Metabacillus sp. B2-18: one gene and its partner. The protein of the gene in region 1 binds, or shares a complex with, the protein of each later gene. Links are inferred from orthologs where the notes say so. Each region holds a gene or a part of one and is shown in the gene's direction. Other genes may lie near its edges.

Region 1 (7,816 bases):
ACGAAGGATTTTATAACGGATTAACATTTCACCGTGTTATTCCAGGTTTCGTAGCACAAGGTGGTTGTCCAAGTGGAACTGGTACTGGTGGACCAGGTTACACAATTAAATGTGAAACACAAGGAAATCCTCATAAGCATGAAGCAGGATCATTGTCTATGGCACATGCAGGAAAAGATACTGGTGGCAGCCAATTCTTCATCGTTCACGAGCCACAACCACATTTAAACGGTGTTCATACAGTTTTTGGTAAAGTAACAGACAATTTAGAAGCTGTTTACAAAATTAAGCCAAATGATGTTATGAAAGAAGTAAAAGTATACGAAGAATAAGATTGAAAAAGACTGTGTATTAATTAGCACAGTCTTTTTATATGGCTACTTTTGTATTTATTTAGTTTATATGAACAAGACTATTTAAGTTGATTGGAGCGCAAGTCAACCTTGCAAGTATTAATTCTGGAGCATTTAAGGTTACAATAACAAGCTTAAATATTTAATATACATAATTAAAATCAAACATAAAGATTGCAACATTCACATTATACGGATAAAATAAATTTATAACTTCATATTTCGTTTTACATTCTTCGGGGCAGGGTGGAATTCCCTACCGGCGGTGATGAAGGTGCAAAAAACGCATCTTCTAAGTCCGTGACCCGTTAACAATTGTTAACGGTGGATCTAGTGAGAATCTAGGGCCGACAGTTAAAGTCTGGATGGGAGAAGAATTGCGCGAACTTTTTGCGGTGTATTAAATTCTGTTTTAAAATGGAATATTAATACTCTTATTTGACATATTCAAATATCAATTTTTCAAATAATAAAGCCCGAGGTCTATAGACTTTGGGTTTTTTTGTTCTTTACTCAATGAGTAAGGTAATGTAACGGAATATATGATTTTTATTTATACAGAAAGGAGGAATTGAACTTTATGTTTACTGGAATCATTGAAGAAATTGGAACAGTTTTAAGTGTGAAAAGTTCTAAAGATGCGATTGTTTTTTCAATAGGAGCAAAGAACATTTTACACGATGTAGCATTAGGAGATAGCATTGCTGTTAATGGTGTGTGTTTAACAATAACAGAGTATACAGATCAAGCTTTTTCTGTTGACGTTATGCCTGAAACCGTGAGAAGCACTTCTTTAGCGCAACTAAAACAAGGTTCAGCAGTTAACTTAGAAAGAGCGATGGCAGCAAATGGACGTTTTGGAGGTCATTTTGTTTCCGGACATGTTGATGGAATAGCGAAAATTGTGAAAAAACAACAAGTATCTAATGCTGTTTATTATGAACTTCAATTACCGGAAGAACTTACAGATACATTGATACATAAGGGATCAATCACAATTGATGGAATTAGTTTAACAATCTTTGGATTAGAAAAAGACAAGGTCGTTATTTCAATTATTCCACACACTTTACAAGAAACGATTCTCGGTTCTAAAGGTGTAGGGGATATTGTGAACATTGAATGTGATATGATTGGGAAATATATAAAGAAATTCGTTACTCAGCAAACAGCCCAAACAAATTCTTCAATAAGCCAATCATTTTTAAAAGAAAATGGATTTGCATAGCGGGATAATTAGATAGAGGGGGGTATGATCATGTTTCATACTATCGAAGAAGCGATAACAGACCTTAGGGAAGGGAAAGTCGTTATTGTTGTAGATGATGAGGATCGAGAAAATGAAGGGGACTTTGTTTCTTTAGCCGATCGGGTAACTCCTGAAGCAATAAATTTTATGATTAAGCATGGTCGGGGCCTTGTATGTGTACCAATTACTGAAAAGCAAGCAACAAAACTAGGCCTTGCTCCTATGGTTACTCATAATACAGACCCTCATGGGACTGCCTTTACAGTTAGTGTTGATCATAAAACAAATACAACAGGAATTAGTGCATTTGAGCGTGCAGATACAGTTATAGCGTTATTAGATGATGATTCAAAGCCATCTGATTTTAAACGACCAGGCCATACCTTTCCGTTAGTAGCTAAAGAAGGTGGTGTATTACGTCGTGCGGGCCATACTGAGGCTGCCGTAGACTTGTCTCGTCTTTGCGGTGCAAAGCCAGGAGGAGTTATATGTGAAATTATTAAAGAAGATGGTACAATGGCTCGAGTGCCTGATTTATTAACGATTGCAAAAGAGTTTAATTTGAAAATTATCACGATTAAGGATTTAATTCAATATCGAAACCGCAGAGAAAAACTTGTTAATCGAGAGGTTGAAATTGAATTACCTACTGAGTTTGGAACATTTCGTGCCATTGGGTATTCAAATTCTTTAGATGAGAAGGAACATGTGGCCTTTGTAAAAGGTGATATTAACCCTGATGAAGCTACTCTAGTAAGAGTTCACTCTGAATGCTTAACAGGAGATGTATTCGGTTCTTACCGATGTGATTGTGGCCCACAATTACATGCAGCTCTTTCCCAAATTGAAAAAGAGGGAAAAGGGGTTCTTTTGTATATGCGTCAGGAAGGTAGAGGAATCGGATTAATTAATAAAATGAGAGCCTACAAGCTTCAAGAACAAGGCTATGATACAGTTGCGGCTAATGAAAAATTAGGTTTTGCACCAGATTTAAGAGATTACGGGATTGGAGCACAAATTTTAAAAGATCTTGGTATCGAAAAAATGAAGCTTTTAACAAATAATCCTCGTAAAATTGCTGGCTTAGAAGGATATGGTCTTACAATTGAAGACAGAGTTCCTATACAAATGCCATCAAGAGAAGAAAATGAACAGTATTTACGAACAAAATATGAAAAACTAGGGCATTTCCTACATTTTTAAAGAAGGTTATGTAACATTACATTGGAGGAATTAGATATGAATACATTTGAAGGTCATTTAATTGGTAGTGGATTAAAGGTAGCAATCGTTGTAGCAAGATTTAATGAATTTATTACATCAAAGCTTCTAGGTGGAGCTGAAGATGGTTTAAAAAGGCATGGTGTAGAGGAAAACGATATAACTGTTGCATGGGTACCCGGAGCGTTTGAACTTCCTCTAGTAGCAAAGAAATTAGCTGAATCCGGTAAGTACGATGCTGTTATTACATTGGGAACGGTCATTAGAGGGGCTACTACACATTATGATTATGTTTGTAACGAAGCTGCCAAAGGTGTTTCACAAGCATCCTTATCTACAGGTGTTCCGGTGGTCTTTGGAGTATTAACAACAGAGACGATTGAGCAAGCTATTGAGAGAGCAGGCACAAAAGCCGGAAATAAAGGTTATGAGGCAGCTGTTACGGCAATTGAAATGGGTAATTTGTTAAAGTCCCTTGATTAATTTTGGTAAAAGTGTTTAAAATCGATAAAAAACTGTATATAATGTTTTGAGAAGTGATTTTTAATTTTTGGGAAAATATGTATAGGTTTTATCGATTTAATACTTTTGCTTTCTTAGAGGAAGCTAATTCGTTAATGAGGGGTATCTATGTTAATTCGCTTTAAAAAAAGTTTTGAAAAGATTGCAATGGGCTTACTGTCTTTTATGCCTGCAGAAAAAGACTTAAAGCAATTACAGCAAACAATAAAACAGTATGAAACAGTAGATGAATGGCAGTTGTTTCTCTGGAAGCAAGATGAAGACATTATAGGTGCTATTGGTGTTATATTTAAAGGTGAAGATACGGTGGAAGTACAACACATAACAGTTAATCCTTCTCACCGACAACAAGGTATCGGCAAAAAGATGGTAAATGCACTCATCGACCTCTATAAAAACAAATCAGTTGTTCCAAATGACGAAACTGAAGCTTTTTTCGAAAAGTGTAAGGATTGTTAAAAAGAAGCCGGAAATCATTGTGATTTCCGGCTTCTTCATTTCAATTTTTATTTTTACGGATTTTCAGCTGGTGCAATCTTTCATTAATAACATCTGTGCGATTACGTTTTGTATGTTTATTTAACAAAAATTCATCAGTTAAGTCGCTATCCACACCCCAACTAAGGTTTTTCTCAGAACAACGCTTTAGGCAAAGACTCATTAATTTATCGTCTCTTATAGGTAGGTTAAAACTATAATAGGGTTTATGATCAAGAATTTCATGTTTGCGTTTCTTTAGGGTTTTAATTAACTCTTCATTATGTAAGCCTAATTTCTTGATATTTAATGAATCATTTTCAAGGATATGTATCGCATTCGATATCATTTTCAAAGCCCCTGCAAAATTTCCCCTTCTATGATGATAAGCACAAACAGCAATTTGAATGAATCCCACCCAATGTTTTTTTCTTTCTTTCGGTGGATCCTGTTTCCAGTGTTCCTCTAACACCTCATGACATTCAAAATAGTCTCTTTCACAGTGAAAATAAATGAGATAATCAATGTATGCAGCATCATACATAGTTGTTTCACCTCCACCATAATTAATTTGTGTAAGTAGTGTACCATAAATTTTTCCGAAAACAGATTAAAAGCTGCTGAATGTCAGCAGCTTTCTTGTTGCTATTATAACCAAGCAGCACCAACGATAATTAATAAAATAAACAATACAACGATTAACGCGAATCCTCCGCTATAGTTAAAACCATGTTCACCCATGTTTTATTCCTCCTTAATGATTAGCTGTTACACTTGTAATATATGAGCAAAACGCTGATGTGTATGGGCTAATGACTAGAAACAGGGTATTTTTATTTAAATAATCGAAAATGGCTTATTTAATTGATCATTGCCAACTTATGATCAAACGAATGAAATAACTATTGGACATGTCGAAAAATTGCTCTATACTATATGGTGGCTAGTTGTAAGAATGGTGGGATAGAATTTGCAATATCATGTTAAAATTAATGCTTTTGAAGGTCCTTTAGATCTGTTACTTCACTTAATAAATCGCTTAGAAATTGATATATATGATATACCTGTTTCAGAAATAACGGAACAATATATGCTTTATATTCACACGATGCAGGAGCTTCACCTTGATATTGCGTCAGAGTATCTGGTTATGGCTGCAACGCTTCTTTCTATTAAAAGTAGAATGCTTCTTCCGAAACAAGAAGAAGAGCTATTTGAGGATGAATTTGGTGAAGAACCAGAAGAAGACCCACGTGATGAATTAATGAGAAGGTTAATTGAATACAGGAAATATAAAGAAGCTGCAGATGATTTAAGAACTCTTGAAGAAGGTCGTTCCCAAGTTTTCACAAAGGCTCCAAGTGACTTGAGTGAATATGTATCAGATTCACAGCAGCAAATCGACTCTTTAAATGTAACCATTTATGATATGTTAGGGGCTTTTCAAAAGATGCTTCGGAGAAAGAAAATTCAAAAGCCTGTACAAACAAAAATTGCTCGTCAAGAAATTCCGATCGAGAAGCGGATGGAGGAAATTCTCACTGATTTGCGTACACATTCAGGTAGGCGCCGTTTTAGTGATTTGTTTCCTTCAAACAGTAAAGATCACTTAGTTGTTACCTTTTTGGCTATTTTAGAATTAATGAAATCACATTTAATTTTAATTGAACAAGAAAATAATTTTGCAGATATTTATATAATGGGGAGTGAGTAATTCATGGCCTTAGGTGTGATTGAGTGGAATTCAATCGTTGAAGCATTATTATTTGCTTCAGGAGACGAGGGTCTTTCCCTAAAACAGTTAGCGATGGTGTTGGAGCTCGAAGAACAAGAAGTTAAGGATATCTTAAGTGAGCTCTCTGACAGTTATAAACAAAAAAATAGAGGTATAGAGCTTGTTGAAGTGGCAGGGCATTATCAACTAACAACAAAAAAAGAACATGCAACATATTTGAAAAAATTAGTTGAATCCCCAGGAAATGCTTCACTTTCACAAGCAGCATTGGAAACATTAGCTATTGTGGCGTATCGACAGCCAATCACAAGAGCAGAAATAGAAGAAGTTCGCGGAGTGAAAACAGAAAGACCTATTCAAACGCTGGTTTCCAAGATTCTAATTAAAGAGGTAGGAAGAGCCGAAGGAACAGGACGGGCAATTCTTTATGGAACCACAAAAGAATTTTTAGAGTATTTTGGTCTAAAATCAATTAAAGAACTTCCACCACTTCCAGAGAAATCAGATGATGCATTTGAACAAGAAGAAGCAGATTTATTCTTTGAAAAATTTAATGAAACATTAGAGGAATTAAAATAATATTGACTGCTGATTTAAGATATCTTGCCTAGATAGAGGGAAAATATTTTAAATTGAGCAGTCTTTTTTTATATGAAAGTAATAATATTCTAATGATGACATAAGAGGTAAATAAACCTGCTTGGAAGGGAAGAGGATGTGTCCTATGGACAACACATTAATTAAAGCTGAGACAGAAAAAGTGGCATTCTTTTTAGAAAATGTAGTTGAAAAAATGACAACTTACATGAATTCAGTCACGATACGGTCTTTAGAAGATGAAGTTGAGTGTGAAAAACCATATTTACTTGAGTTACTAAGAGCTGCACGAAGTTTGTTAGTCTTTTGTGAGGAGGCACTTGATGCTTGTCGTCAAATGATAAGAAATTCGATCATAACACCCTCTTATGCAAGGCAGCTATTTGAGAAAATTTATTATCAGTGTATTGAAAGGTTTTTTCATCCCAAAAATGACACATGGTATGAAAATAGTCGTTGTTCTTATACTGATTCAGAAATGATCGTTTTTAGAAAAACTGCCCCTCCCTCATTCGTTCGATTTATTTATTCCTTGGAAAAGGATTTTATAACCATTCGTGAAGAAATAGATTTTGGGGTTCAGTCACAATTATAAAATAAGCTTCTATGGATATAAGAAAAACAAAGGCTTTCACTATTATAAATTAGTGAAAGCCTTCATTTTTACAAATTTTCATTCATAAGCTTTGTCCACGTGCATAAACTTGTACAAAACGAACGAGTAAGGGGACGTGGATGTATTATGCCGCATATTAAGAAAGTGACAGCAGGTTTTATCATCATTTTTTTGTTAATGGGAATCGTTCCTAAGCAAACATCTGCTGTTGGTGTTAGTGCTCAAACTGCCATATTAATAGAGCAGGAATCTGGAAGAATTCTTTATGAAAAGCAGGCACATAAAAAAATGCGTATTGCTAGTATTACAAAAATCATGACAGCCATTCTTGCCATAGAGTCTGGAAAACTAAATGAAATGGCAACAGTTAGTGAACAAGCCATTCGAGCTGAGGGGTCATCGGTATATTTACAGAAGGGTGAAAAAATTAAACTAGAAGATTTAGTTTATGGACTGATGCTGCGATCTGGAAATGATGCAGCAGTCGCTATTGCTGAACATGTAGGAGGTAGTCTAGAGGGGTTTGTTGTCATGATGAACCAAAAAGCAGAAGAAATTGGGATGTCAAATACTGAATTTGCTAACCCTCATGGGCTTGATGATCATGAAAATCATTATTCAACAGCATATGATATGGCCATTCTAACTCAATATGCAATGAAGAATAATACTTATCAAGAAATTTCTGGGACTGAAACTCATAAAGCTCCTAATCCTAATGAAAAATGGGACAGAGTATGGCATAACAAAAATAAATTGTTAACTAGCCTTTATAAATATAGTACGGGTGGTAAAACGGGTTATACAGTTAGAGCAAAAAGAACGTTGGTTTCAACTGCATCAAAGGGTGGAATGGATACGATTGTGGTAACACTAAATGATCCGGATGATTGGAAAGATCATATGAATCTTCATAACTATGCATTTAATAACTATGAGTTAGTAAATCTAAAGCATCAAGGTACACTTAGTGATATAGAAAATGAATTTTATGATAATAAAGTCTTTATAAACCGAGATGTACTTTACCCGCTTACAAAAGAAGA
Region 2 (6,640 bases), 1.3 Mb from region 1 along the record:
ACAGGAAGTGGAAAGTCAAAAAAAGAAGCTGAGCAACATGCTGCACAAGAAGCACTTTCAAAGCTTCAACAAATAAATAAATAAGATGCTATGAAGGGCAGACTCATATTAGTATTGAATGAGTTGTCCTTTTTTTAAGGTTTTTACATGTTATCATTGATATTTTACGTTGATTGTTCTTATTTTTATGATGTCAAAATATCCAAATGTATGAACCGAGGTTCGACAAATTGTGATAAAATATGAAGGAGTTTGTCAGAAGAATAGTCTTATTAATAACATTACAAAAAAATAACTTAAAAGAAAATAGTAAGGAGGATCACAATGTTCCTCAAACGATTGGATATTGTAGGATTCAAGTCCTTTGCTGAACGAGTAACTGTTGATTTTGTAAAAGGTGTTACAGCAGTAGTTGGACCTAATGGTAGTGGTAAAAGTAATATAACAGATGGAATAAGATGGGTATTAGGTGAACAATCAGCTAAGTCTCTTCGTGGAGCCAAAATGGAAGATATTATTTTTGCTGGAAGTGACTCTAGAAGAGGGCTGAATGTAGCGGAGGTAACCCTAACTTTAGATAATGATGACTCTTTCCTCCCAATTGATTATCACGAAGTTAGTGTAACACGTCGTGTATATCGTTCAGGGGAAAGTGAATTTTTTATTAATAAACAAAGTTGCCGTCTAAAAGACATTGTTGATTTATTTATGGATTCTGGTTTAGGTAAAGAAGCCTTTTCCATAATTAGTCAAGGGAAAGTCGAAGAAATTCTCAGCAGTAAATCTGAAGAACGTAGAACGATTTTTGAAGAGGCTGCTGGTGTTTTAAAATATAAGTCGCGTAAAAAGAAAGCAGAATATAAATTAGCTGAAACCCAAGAAAATTTAAATCGTGTTCAGGATATCCTTCATGAATTAGAAGGTCAGGTTGAACCTCTAAAAATACAGGCTTCAATCGCTAAAGATTATTTAGAGAAAAAAGAAGAATTAGAGAAAATTGAAGTAGCGCTTACGGTTTTCGAAGTAGAAGAGTTGCACGGGAAATACGAAGCTCTTTCAAAATCAGTAGAAGAGGGAAAAGACCGCGAATTAAAGCTTGCTGCAACAATGCAAAAACGTGAAGCCGATGTTGAACGAATGAAAGAGCATCTTAGTGCTTTGGATGATTCAATTGACGATCTACAACAAGTTCTCTTATTAACAAGTGAAGAACTGGAAAAACTAGAAGGTAGAAAAGAAGTCTTAAAAGAGCGAAAGAAAAATGCACATCAAAATAAAGCTCAGCTTGAAAGAACAATTGAAGAACTATCGGTTAAAATTTCTCAGTTAACTCATGAAAAGCAGGAACAAGAGAATCTATTAAATTCATATACAAATGAACTAGAAAAAATTAAAAGTGAACTGTCAGAAAAGCAAAAACTTGCCTCCACTTATGATCAAAATCTTGATGAAATGATTGAAGAATTAAAAAGTGAATATTTTGACCTACTAAATGAGCAAGCTTCATCACGTAACGAGATAAATTACTTAGAAGAGCAGCTTTCACAGCAAGAAAGAAAAAATACAAGACTGCTAGATTCTAATCAAAGATATGTGACTGAGCGTCAGGAAATCTTAGAAAAGAAGCTGAAAATTGAAGCAAATTATTCACTTATTGAAAAGCAATTATCAGACCAGATTAAAAGCTTTCGTGATACAACTGCGAAATTAGAAAACCTGAAGAATTCATATCAGAAAAAGGAGACAGCTCTTTATCAGGCTTATCAATTATTACAACAAACACGTTCGCGAAAAGAAGTTCTTGAATCAATGCAGGAGGACTATGCAGGCTTTTTCCAAGGAGTAAAAGAAATTCTAAAAGCGAAAGATGAGCTTGGAGGAATTCACGGTGCTGTTGCTGAATTAATTACAACAGATAAGGAATATGAAACAGCAATTGAAATTGCTTTAAGTAGTTCTATGCAGCATGTCGTTGTTCAAGATGAATCAGCAGCTAGAAAAGCTATACAATTTTTAAAGCAACATTCATTTGGACGAGCTACATTTTTGCCTCTATCAGTAATAAAGGAGCGTTCTATTAACCATCATGATTTAGCGTTGATTGAAAACCATCCTGCGTTTGTTGGGCTTGCGAAAAATCTTGTTAAGTATCAAGCTCAATTTCAATCAATTATTGGGAATTTATTAGGTACAGTCATTGTTACCTCTGACTTAAAGGGAGCAAATGATATTGCCAAGTTAATGAATTATCGCTATCGCTTAGTGACCCTTCAAGGTGATGTTGTGAATCCTGGGGGCTCGATGACAGGTGGTGCGGTAAAACAAAAGAACAATTCCTTACTGAGTAGACAACGTGAACTAGAACAAATTGTAGAAAAGTTATCTGTAATGGAGCAGAAGACTGAGGAGCTTGAAAAAGATGTTAAATCCTCAAAAGAATTAATTCAACAGCATGAAAAAACGCTAGAGGAGCTTCGTTCTAAAGGTGAAAACCTTCGATTAGAAGAGCAAAAAATCCGTGGTAACATACGAGAGATTGAATTGAATGAAAAAAATGTAAATGATCATTTGAAATTATATGATTCTGAGCGAGAAGCCTTTGAGTCTGAGAAAACAAGAATGATAGGTCGAAAAGATGAACTTCAGGTGAAATTAAAAGAGATTTCAACAAGTTTGGAAAAACTGGATAAAGAAATCGAAGAATTGTCTGTAAAGAAGACAACACAACAAACGTCTAAAGATGAACTGCAGAATCAACTTATTGAATTAAAGGTAGTACATGCAAGTAAGCAGCAAGTGTATGAGAATCAAAAAGAAAAAGTTGAACGTATAAAATTAGACTTACAAGAATCTCAACAAAAGCATAAAGATGCATCTGAAGATTATTCACTTCTTTCAAATGAGATGAGTTCAAGTTCTTCAGGTGAGGAAAAACTAGATGAAGCTGCTAATAAGAAGCTACAAGACAAAAACAAAACAGTTGAATTAATAGCTAGCAGACGTGAAGAGCGTCTTCAGTTACAAGAAAAGCTTGAACATGAAGAGCGGGAGCTAAAAGAATTAAAACGTCAGGATAAACAGCTTCAAGATATTTTAAAAGATGAGGAAGTAAAGTTAAATCGATTAGATGTTGAACTTGATAATCGATTAAATCATCTTCGAGAAGAATATTTCTTAACATTTGAAGGTGCTAAAGAAAAATATACTCTTGAAATAGAAGTTGATGAAGCGAGAAAACGTGTGAAGTTAATTAAACTTGCAATTGATGAACTTGGAACAGTAAACTTAGGAGCGATTGATGAATATGAACGTGTTTCTGAGAGATTTACGTTTTTAACAGAACAACGCGATGATTTATTAGAAGCAAAAGATACGCTATATCAAGTGATCGATGAGATGGATATCGAAATGAAAAGAAGGTTCGAACAAACATTTAATGCTATTCGTTCTCATTTTGAATCTGTTTTTCAGGCATTATTTGGTGGAGGACGGGCTGAGTTGAAACTAACTGATCCTAATGACCTTTTAAATACTGGTGTTGATATTGTGGCACAGCCTCCGGGGAAAAAACTTCAAAACCTTGGCTTGCTTTCTGGTGGAGAACGTGCCTTAACAGCTATTGCCTTACTGTTTTCTATTTTAAAGGTACGACCGGTTCCTTTTTGTGTACTAGATGAAGTGGAAGCGGCACTTGATGAAGCAAACGTACACCGATTCGCACAGTATTTAAAAAAATTCAGTCATGAAACACAATTTATTGTTATCACGCATCGGAAAGGTACTATGGAAGAGGCTGATGTATTATATGGCGTAACAATGCAGGAATCAGGTGTTTCTAAGCTTGTATCTGTTAGACTTGAAGAAACAAAGGAATTAGTGCAATCTTAGTGGAAAGGAAACGACAAAGATGAGCTTTTTTAAAAAATTAAAAGAAAAAATTACTCAACAAACAGATTCTGTTACTGAAAAATTCAAAGAGGGCTTAACAAAGACAAGAGATTCTTTTGCTGGTAAAATGAATGATCTTGTAGCTAGATATCGTAAAGTGGATGAAGAGTTTTTCGAAGAGCTTGAAGAATTACTCATTAGTGCCGATGTTGGTGTTGCTACTGTTATGGATTTAATTGATGAATTAAAGATGGAAGTGAAACGTCAAAATATCCAAGATACGAAAGAAGTTCAAGCTGTTATTTCTGAAAAGCTTGTTGAAATATATGAAGGTAGCGATCATGATGAGTCGCTCAATAAATTGGAATTACAAGCTGGAAGATTAAATGTCGTTTTATTTGTAGGTGTAAATGGAGTAGGGAAAACTACGACAATTGGCAAGCTAGCACATAAACTAAAAAGCGAAGGAAATTCTGTTTTATTGGCTGCTGGTGATACTTTTAGAGCAGGAGCTATTGAGCAGTTAGAAGTGTGGGGAGAGCGTGTAGGTGTTGATGTTATTAAACAATCGGAAGGTTCTGACCCTGCTGCGGTTATGTATGATGCTGTTCAGGCAGCTAAGGCACGTAATGTCGATGTTTTACTCTGTGATACAGCTGGAAGACTACAAAATAAAGTTAATCTGATGAAAGAGCTTGAGAAAGTTAAGCGTGTAATCGAACGTGAAATACCTGGAGCTCCTCATGAAGTATTGCTTGTACTAGACGCAACAACAGGTCAAAATGCTATGACACAAGCAAAACAATTTTCCCAAGCAACAGATGTATCAGGAATAGTTCTTACAAAATTAGACGGTACTGCAAAAGGTGGTATTGTGTTAGCGATTAAAGGAGAGCTTGATATCCCTGTGAAGTTTGTTGGTTTGGGAGAAAAAATGGATGATTTACAAGAGTTTAACACGGAACAATATGTTTATGGTCTTTTCTCAGGAATAATTGAAGCACAAGAAGAAGAGTAAATAATCATTATTAAAGCTATCAATTTCATTTATTGAGATTGTTAGCTTTTTTGTTTTATTCAACACAAAACGTGAGTAAGAATGTGCTTATACATCGTCGCTATCACAATTTTCATATACAATTACTTGACAAGAAAAAGCTTCCTATGTAGACTAATAAGTTGTAAAGGTAATTCACTTAACAAAGGGGTGAATCGGCATGATGCTTGAAAAAACGACGAGGCTTACGTATTTATTTGATTTCTATCAATCGTTGTTAACACCTAAGCAGAAAAGCTATATGTCGTTATACTATTTAGATGATTTCTCCCTTGGTGAAATTGCGGAAGAGTATGATGTGAGTAGACAAGCTGTTTACGATAACATTAAACGAACTGAAGCAATGCTGGAGCAATATGAAGAGAAGCTATTATTATTTCAAAAATTTCAAGAGAGACAAAAGTTAATGACAAAACTACGTGAATTTTCTCCTAACATTGAGAACAAAGCTATGTTTGATTCATTACTAAATGAACTTGAGAAATTAGATTAGGAGGCGGCATATTATGGCATTTGAAGGATTAGCCGACCGACTGCAGAATACGATGGCCAAAATTCGCGGCAAAGGGAAAGTATCTGAAGCAGATGTAAAAGAAATGATGCGTGAAGTACGCCTTGCTCTTTTAGAAGCGGATGTTAACTTCAAAGTCGTGAAGGACTTTATTAAGCGCGTTAGTGAGCGCGCTGTTGGTCAAGAAGTTATGAAAAGCTTAACTCCAGGCCAACAGGTCATTAAAGTGGTTAAAGACGAGCTGACTGAACTGATGGGTGGAGAGCAGAGTAAAATAGCTGTGTCCAACCGCCCGCCAACGGTTATTATGATGGTTGGTTTACAGGGTGCTGGTAAAACAACAACTACCGGTAAACTCGCAAATTTATTAAGAAAAAAGCATAACCGTAAGCCGTTACTTGTTGCTGCTGATATTTACCGTCCTGCGGCGATAAAGCAGTTAGAGACATTAGGTAAACAATTGGATATGCCTGTTTTCTCATTAGGTGATCAAGTTAGTCCAGTTGAAATAGCAACAAAGGCATTAGCCCACGCAAAAGAAGAACATCATGATTACGTAATTATTGATACTGCAGGTCGTCTTCATATTGATGAAAATCTTATGGAAGAGCTTGAGCAGGTAAAAGAAATTGCGAAACCAGATGAAATTTTTCTTGTTGTTGATGCGATGACGGGTCAAGATGCGGTGAATGTTGCCAAAAGCTTTAATGAGCAGCTTGGGTTAACAGGGGTTGTTTTAACCAAACTTGACGGTGATACTCGTGGTGGAGCGGCACTTTCTATTCGGTCTGTTACTAATACACCTATTAAGTTTGTTGGGTTAGGTGAAAAGCTTGATGCTCTTGAGGCGTTTCATCCAGAACGGATGGCTTCAAGAATTTTAGGTATGGGTGATGTTTTAACACTTATTGAAAAGGCTCAAACAAATGTAGATGCTGAAAAAGCAAAAGAGTTAGAACAAAAAATGCGTACAGCATCCTTCACATTTGATGATTTCCTTGAGCAGCTTGGTCAGGTGCGCAATATGGGACCTTTAGAGGATCTAATTGGCATGTTGCCGGGGGCTAACAAGGTGAAGGGTTTGAAAAACCTTCAAGTTGACGAAAAGCAAATCAGTCATGTAGAAGCAATTATTAAGTCCATGACAAAAGCTGAAAAGATAAACCCTGAAATTATGAATGCTT

The links. Proteins that work in one complex are often made in the same cells at the same time.
Region 2: the proteins of LPC09_RS16435 (region 1) and smc are in contact, whole or in part, in a crystal structure (PDB 3ZGX), measured with the Bacillus subtilis proteins. The link is inferred for Metabacillus sp. B2-18 from one-to-one orthologs.

Annotation. Positions count from the first base shown.
Region 1 is NZ_CP088245.1:3,233,327-3,241,142, reverse strand. The notes cover bases 3,771-6,664. They hold LPC09_RS16435 (segregation/condensation protein A), read left to right. Parts: upstream 3,771-4,792; coding sequence 4,793-5,536; downstream 5,537-6,664. Other genes in these bases: LPC09_RS16425 (DUF3907 family protein), read left to right, coding at 6,282-6,664; scpB (SMC-Scp complex subunit ScpB), read left to right, coding at 5,540-6,136; LPC09_RS16440 (YjcZ family sporulation protein), read right to left, coding at 4,471-4,563; LPC09_RS16445 (DUF309 domain-containing protein), read right to left, coding at 3,845-4,366; LPC09_RS16450 (GNAT family N-acetyltransferase), read left to right, coding at 3,771-3,804. In the rest of the region: LPC09_RS16470 (peptidylprolyl isomerase), read left to right, coding at 1-332; ribE (riboflavin synthase), read left to right, coding at 934-1,581; LPC09_RS16460 (bifunctional 3,4-dihydroxy-2-butanone-4-phosphate synthase/GTP cyclohydrolase II), read left to right, coding at 1,612-2,805; ribH (6,7-dimethyl-8-ribityllumazine synthase), read left to right, coding at 2,842-3,306; more of LPC09_RS16450, read left to right, coding at 3,454-3,770; more of LPC09_RS16425, read left to right, coding at 6,665-6,749; LPC09_RS16420 (D-alanyl-D-alanine carboxypeptidase family protein), read left to right, coding at 6,897-7,816. UniProt on the Bacillus subtilis protein: Participates in chromosomal partition during cell division. May act via the formation of a condensin-like complex containing Smc and ScpB that pull DNA away from mid-cell into both cell halves.
Region 2 is NZ_CP088245.1:1,902,429-1,909,068, forward strand. What follows is about bases 1-4,088. They hold smc (chromosome segregation protein SMC), read left to right. Parts: upstream 1-324; coding sequence 325-3,888; downstream 3,889-4,088. Other genes in these bases: rnc (ribonuclease III), read left to right, coding at 1-84; ftsY (signal recognition particle-docking protein FtsY), read left to right, coding at 3,908-4,088. Outside these bases: more of ftsY, read left to right, coding at 4,089-4,906; LPC09_RS09550 (putative DNA-binding protein), read left to right, coding at 5,106-5,438; ffh (signal recognition particle protein), read left to right, coding at 5,452-6,640. UniProt on the Bacillus subtilis protein: Required for chromosome condensation and partitioning.